DNA from 2 places in the Fictibacillus sp. S7 genome. Region 1 is predicted to be linked to the other one. Evidence: predicted binding sites of a transcription regulator. Region 1 holds the regulator's gene; the other holds the start of a gene.

Region 1 (3,360 bases):
TTCCGCGGGTGATTGGGGCTGCGATTGTAGGAGCTGCATTTGCGGTAGCAGGAACACGTATGCAGGGGATTGCCCGGAACCCTTTGGCGGATGCAGGTATTTTAGGAATAAACGGAGGCTCCATGCTGGTCGTCGCACTCTGTTTTGCCTTTTTCCCTCATCTACCGTATTCGCTCCTGATGCTCTTTTCGTTTCTTGGGGCGGTTCTGAGCATGTTATTTATTGCGCTTGGTTCGATGTCCCCCGGGGGGATGTCTCCGCTTAGACTTACAGTTTAAAGGATTTTCTTCCTCACGTGAAAGACGAGTTGAAAAATACAAAAAACTTGGGCCTGCAGCTAATCCTGATATGAAAGCCCTGCTTGCTTTAAAGCGCTCCGCTGTTTATATGGACGAAGAATATGGTGGAAAAGAACTTGACAAATTCAAAAAAAATTGCGCCTGTTCATGTTTTTAACCTTGATGAAGGGACATGGAGAGACCATTTGAAAAAAATAGGGAAACTTGTTAATCGTGAAAAACAGGCTAATGAATTTGTCGAAGATTACGAGAAGGAAACAAAAGAAGTAAAAGGCTTAATCAAACAAGAACTTGGAAAAAACAGCAGGGCAATGGCGATTCGTGTAACCGCCAAAGAGCTGCGTGTATTTGGCACCGCTCGTCCCATGGGCCCCTTTTTATTTGATGATTTAGGGCTTACTCCTGCAAATGGGGTTAAAAAAGTGGATGCCAGCCATATCAAGTAATCTCCCAGGAGGTGCTGCCTGTTTTTAGGCAGATGCAATTTTTGTCGTAGTGAATCAGGACGATCAATCAAAAACCGATCAATCAAAACCGCCTTTAAGCAGATGGAAAACTCTGCGATCTGGAAAGGGTTAAAAGCAGTAAAAAACAAACATGTTTATGTGATTCCCGATCAGCCGTGGCTTGATTATTCGGCGATAGGCAATAGATGGCGATGGACCAGGCAAAAAAATCTTTTCCAAGCAATAGGTTGTTTCAGTAGAAGTCCCGGCGGTATTTTTGAGGGGCTTCTTTTTTTAATCCTTCAAAAAGGAACGATTAACAGGAAAAATATCGGGTAATACTGTGAGAGAAATACCTTGTTCCCCTATGAGTCAGAAAGTATTCATTAGTTGCATAAAACCTGGGAAACGGACTATAATATATACATATAGTCAAAGATAGTCAAAGTCAGAGGGGAGGGTAGCAGGTTGAGAAATATCTCAGACATTATTGAAGAATATTTGAAGCAGGTCCTTGCAGGTTCGAATGATAAATTTATTGAAATCAAACGGACGGATATTGCTGAAAAATTCCAGTGTGTCCCTTCCCAGATCAACTATGTTATTAATACACGATTCACCGTAGAAAAAGGATTTGTTGTGGAAAGCAAACGGGGGGGCGGGGGATATATCCGCATTATTAAGGTCAAAACAGAAAATTACGTCCACCTGATTGACCAGCTGCTGCTTTTGATCAATGACCGCATTTCACAGGGGAATGCCGAAAATGTGGTGCTGCGGCTGCTGGATGAACAGATCATATCGGAACGCGAGGCGAGAATTATGCTGAGTGTCATTGACCGCACTGTTCTTCAAGTGTTAGACCTTCCTGAGCGTGATCAATTGAGAGCCGAATTATTAAAAGGCATGATTCGGACGCTAAAATTTAGAACCAGATAACGTTGTATCACATTTATTAATAGGGGAGGAGAATAAAATGTTTTGCCAGGATTGCCATGAACGGCCTGCCACTTTGCACTTTACAAAGATTGTAAACGGACAGAAAACAGAATTTCATATTTGTGAGCATTGTGCAAAAGAAAAAGGAGAATTCCTTCCAGGGTCGAATACATTCTCTATTCATCAGCTGCTTTCCGGACTTCTTTACGGAGATCCGGCGATATCGGGAACAGCTTCTCCGGGACTTTCTCAGCAATCAGTTCTGGTGTGCCCGAAATGCGGCATGACATATCAACAGTTTGCCAAAATTGGCCGTTTTGGATGCAGCCATTGCTATGAAGTATTTGACTCCAAGCTTGATCCAATTTTAAAGCGGGTGCACGGAGGAAATACAAAGCATGAGGGGAAAATTCCAAAGCGGATTGGCAGCGGACTTCAGGAAAAACGGGAATTGGAGAATTTAAAGAAATCGATGCAACAGTATATCCTGAGTGAGGAATTCGAAAAAGCTGCTGAAACCCGTGATAAGATCCGGCTTTTAGAGAAGCAAAAGCATCAGGAAAAGGGGGAATAGAGCGTGTCACTTGAACATTTTATAAGTGAAGCCATCAGTCCCTGGATGAAGGAAGAAGGACCTGATTCTGATATTGTGCTAAGCAGCAGGATCCGGCTCGCCCGAAACCTGGAAAATTATAATTTCCCGGATTTTGCTTCCAAAGAAGAATCTGAAACCGTGATTCGTAAATTACACGAAGCGAATGGGGACCAGGGGTTCGGAAATTGGGGCGAATTTGAAATTCTTTCACTGGATCAGCTAAAACCCCTGGCAAAAAGGGTATTGGTAGAAAAGCACCTTATCAGCCCTCATCTTGCCGAACAATCCAAATATGGAGCGGTCATGCTGAATGAGGATGAATCGGTAAGCATTATGATCAACGAAGAAGATCATTTGCGAATTCAGTGCCTGTTTGCAGGCTTCCAGCTGAAAGAAGCGTTAAAGCTTGCCGGAGAACTGGATGACTGGCTTGAAGAAAAAGTGGATTATGCGTTCGACGAAGAAAGAGGCTACCTAACAAGCTGTCCGACCAATGTTGGAACTGGGCTTAGAGCTTCTGTTATGATGCATCTTCCGGCTTTGGTTATTACCAAACAAATAAGCCGCATTATTCCGGCCATCAACCAGCTGGGGCTGGTGGTGAGAGGAATATATGGAGAGGGAACAGAAGCTCAGGGAAATGTGTTCCAAATTTCCAATCAAATTACGCTTGGGAAATCGGAAGAAGATATCGTTGAAGATTTGCGTGGCGTTGTCCTCCAATTGATCCAGCAGGAAAGGGCCGCGCGAAACAATCTCCAGCAGGGATTGAAAATTCAACTGGAAGACCGAATCTTCAGGTCATATGGCGTCTTGGCCAACAGCCGGATCATCCAGTCGAAGGAAGCGGCGCAATGCCTATCCGATGTAAGGCTGGGAATAGATCTGGGAGTGATCCAGGGGATTTCCCGATCGATATTAAATGAGTTAATGATACTTACACAACCGGGCTTTTTACAGCAGTATGCCAATGAAATGTTAAATCCGGATGAGCGTGATATCCTTCGGGCCGCGCTGATCCGGGAAAGAGTTGAACTTGAAGAAGCTTAAAATCCGAATGGGAGTGTGAATGATTATGATG
Region 2 (3,360 bases), 1.1 Mb from region 1:
ACATTGATTAAGAGAGTATATTCCTTTCATGTAGAGCTTCTTGTCCGTAAAAAGATGAGGCTGAAAAAGAACAATGTCTATATTGTAAGGCTGACTCGGGAAGCAAGGACTCTGCTTGAGGATTTAAATATTATAGATGAAACCTTTACATTTAACCGCGGCATTGCAGATGAGATTCAAAAAAAAGCGTGCTGCCGCCGATCATACATGAGAGGAGCTTTTCTTGCGGGCGGTTCCATTAACCATCCTGAGACAAGCTATCATCTCGAGATTTTTTCCATGTATGAAGAACATACTGCCGCTCTTTGCGAATTAATGAATACCTTTGATCTTAAAGCGAAAATGCTCGAGCGGAAAAAAGGGTATATTATTTATTTGAAGGACGGTGAAAAAATATCCGAATTCCTGACTCTGATCGGCGCGCACAATGCGATGCTGTACTTTGAGGATGTAAGGATTTTAAAGGATATGAGAAACTCGGTGAACCGTCTGGTAAACTGCGAAACAGCCAACCTGAATAAAACAGTCGGGGCAGCGATGAGGCAGGTTGAAAACATTAAGTTTATTGAAAATGAGGTTGGACTAGAAGTGCTTCCCGATAAGCTCCGTGAAATTGCCGAACTCAGGGTGGCTCATCAGGAAATCACACTGAAAGAGCTCGGGGAAATGGTTTCCTCCGGACCTGTCAGCAAATCCGGTGTCAATCACCGTCTGCGTAAGATCGATGAAATCGCTAACAAAATTCGTTTAGGCCAACCCATTTCTAAATAAAGCACCCCATCATTTTATATATCTATTAAGGAGGAACAGCCATGATTGAAAAGCAGGTAACCGTTCAATTGAAAACTGGACTGCAAGCTCGTCCCGCAGCCTTGTTTGTTCAGGAAGCGAACCGTTACAATTCGGAAGTGTTTGTTGAAAAAGACGGAAAGCGTGTAAACGCAAAAAGCATTATGGGTATCATGAGCCTTGCCATTGGTTCAGGCGTGGATATTACCATCTCTGTGAGCGGCCATGATGAAGAAGAAGCCATGAAGGGGCTTGAAGCTTTTATTACAGAACGCGACTAGGACAAGCAACAAATAAAGGGGCAAAAGCGGTTTGTGATGATGAGATCATCGTTATTCCACTTTTGCCCTTTTGTTATTTTTTTGTTTTGGCGAACATTGCAAGAATCACTAGAAAGATAACAATTACGCCGATGGAAATCAAGACGTTGTAAAAATTCATTCCACCCTCCAAATTGAAAAAAGCCGCTCATTGGCGAGCGGCTTTTTTTATTGTTTTAAAGGTTTTTTGGATCTTCGACAGAAGAAATCACTCGGTCAACCAATCCGTATTTTACAGCATCTTCAGCCAGCATAAAGTTGTCGCGGTCGGTGTCGCGCTCGATGACTTCAAGTGGCTGTCCAGTTCTTTCGGAAAGAATCTTGTTTAGTTGTTCACGCATTTGGATGATGCGGCGGGCATGAATTTCGATATCCGTTGCCTGACCGCGTGTTCCGCCGAGCGGCTGGTGAATCATGACTTCAGAGTTCGGTAGGACATAACGCTTTCCTTTTTCACCGGCTGCAAGCAGGAATGCTCCCATGGAAGCAGCCATACCAATGCAGATCGTTGAAACATTTGGCTTAATAAAGTTCATGGTGTCATAAATCGCCATACCAGCTGTAATGGATCCGCCAGGACTGTTTATGTAAAGGGAAATATCCTTTTCAGGGTCCTCGGCAGCCAAGAAGAGCAACTGGGCCACGATGGAGTTTGAAACATTGTCGTCAATTCCGCTTCCAAGCATGATAATACGGTCTTTTAACAGACGGGAGTAGATATCATATGCGCGTTCGCCACGGTTTGTTTGTTCAATAACTGTAGGAATTAAATTCATGAATAATCCTCCTTTTAGGGTGTGTTTTCATGTGTTACTGTCATCATACAAAAAAGGTCAAAAAAGGTCAAACGAAAAGCTTCTTATTTGTTAATTCTATGTAGAGGCGCAACAATCCTTTATTTAACAATATGTTTGGACTATCTTCATCATTCCCGGGTTGCAGGGATTTAAACCTGCCCGCCCTAAAGTTTTCAGAGATAAAGAGTGTTGTGCCAGCAGATAACCGTCTGCACCTTACGAATTTTTTATATTGTTGTACGCTTCTTCCAAGTTGCGGATCCGCCTGACAATTTCTCCGTTCTTATTTAAATGGTCGTTGATGAGCGTGCCTACGATGGAGCGGTAATACGCGTTCATGGCATGGGATTTTGTAAACACATCCTTGTTCCGCTCGATATATTGCAAAAAGTTCTCTTCGAAAAATTTCACTGAAAATTGTTCAGCCATTGTTTTAGCACTCCTTTTTTTCAACTGTTTATATCGTATCAGATTCCTTGTTACTACCCTAATGAAAAATTTCAGGGTGTAAACATTAAATAATATTTCTCCTCCTTTTGACAATTGGAAATTCCCGTGATATAGTTGTGCTGACCATATACGTGTTATGATGCTGGATGTAAACGGTAAATGTTTTGCTTTTAGTTAGTAGCAATGTAACATGGTTCCAATTTTTAAAGCGCTTTAAATGCGCTGACAGGAGGATATACCCATGCAAAACGGGAAAGTAAAATGGTTTAACGCAGAAAAAGGATTCGGCTTCATCGAAGTTGAAGGCGGAGACGATGTATTCGTACACTTTTCTGCAATCCAATCTGAAGGTTTCAAATCTTTAGACGAAGGTCAAGAAGTATCTTTCGAAATCGTTGAAGGTGCTCGCGGACCACAAGCTGCTAACGTTACTAAACTTTAATAGCGTGATAAAAAGAGCCAGTCATGGCTCTTTTTTGTTTTTTGGAAACAGCTTCTATTAAGAAAAAGTGTTGTGCTTTGCGAATCTGTAGTATCATAGCTATAGGAGGGATTCGTATGGAGCTGGGTTTATTTCAACAACAAAACTTAAGTCTTGTTATGACAGCTGAGCTTCGCCAGGCCATTGCCATCCTGCAATATCCTTGCTATGAACTTTCTCGGTTTTTACAGGAACAGGCGGTAGAGAACCCGTTAATCGAGTTGACCGAATCATCCGCTGTTTTCGAGAAAAGTAAAAAGAAAGCGCTTCAAAAGGACCGTTCTCACCAGGATGCTGACATAATCGGGAGGATGCAGCCGGCCGAATTAACCATGCATGACCATCTTCTTCATCAGGTGCTTGATATGCCTATTCCTGAAAACCAGGCAGCGGTGGTGCGTTACCTTATACTGAATATTGACGAAGCAGGGTATCTGGACATTACCAAGGAGGAAATGCTTGAACGCTTTTCCATTCCTTCTGCTTTATTTCATGAGTGCATCGATTGGCTGCATCAGCTGGA

The links. The regulator CtsR, encoded in region 1, represses protease genes until heat stress. The targets are predictions, from matches to a motif close to ATGGTCAATAAAGGTCAAACA.
Region 2: the regulator CtsR is predicted to act here: its motif matches at 1,939-1,959, upstream of clpP (ATP-dependent Clp endopeptidase proteolytic subunit ClpP).

Annotation. Positions count from the first base shown of each region.
Region 1 is NZ_QJKL01000001.1:3,025,221-3,028,580, reverse strand. Features, by position in the region: partial or broken gene DMO16_RS15750 (iron chelate uptake ABC transporter family permease subunit) at 1-275, shown strand, start outside; partial or broken gene DMO16_RS15745 (ABC transporter substrate-binding protein) at 275-1,005, shown strand; gene DMO16_RS15740 (CtsR family transcriptional regulator) at 1,214-1,684, shown strand; gene DMO16_RS15735 (UvrB/UvrC motif-containing protein) at 1,722-2,258, shown strand; gene DMO16_RS15730 (protein arginine kinase) at 2,262-3,329, shown strand; gene clpC (ATP-dependent protease ATP-binding subunit ClpC) at 3,355-3,360, shown strand, end outside.
Region 2 is NZ_QJKL01000001.1:4,112,046-4,115,405, forward strand. Features, by position in the region: gene whiA (DNA-binding protein WhiA) at 1-771, shown strand, start outside; gene DMO16_RS20870 (HPr family phosphocarrier protein) at 813-1,070, shown strand; gene clpP (ATP-dependent Clp endopeptidase proteolytic subunit ClpP) at 1,286-1,885, opposite strand; gene yvfG (protein YvfG) at 2,123-2,335, opposite strand; gene cspD (cold-shock protein CspD) at 2,598-2,798, shown strand; gene rpoN (RNA polymerase factor sigma-54) at 2,915-3,360, shown strand, end outside.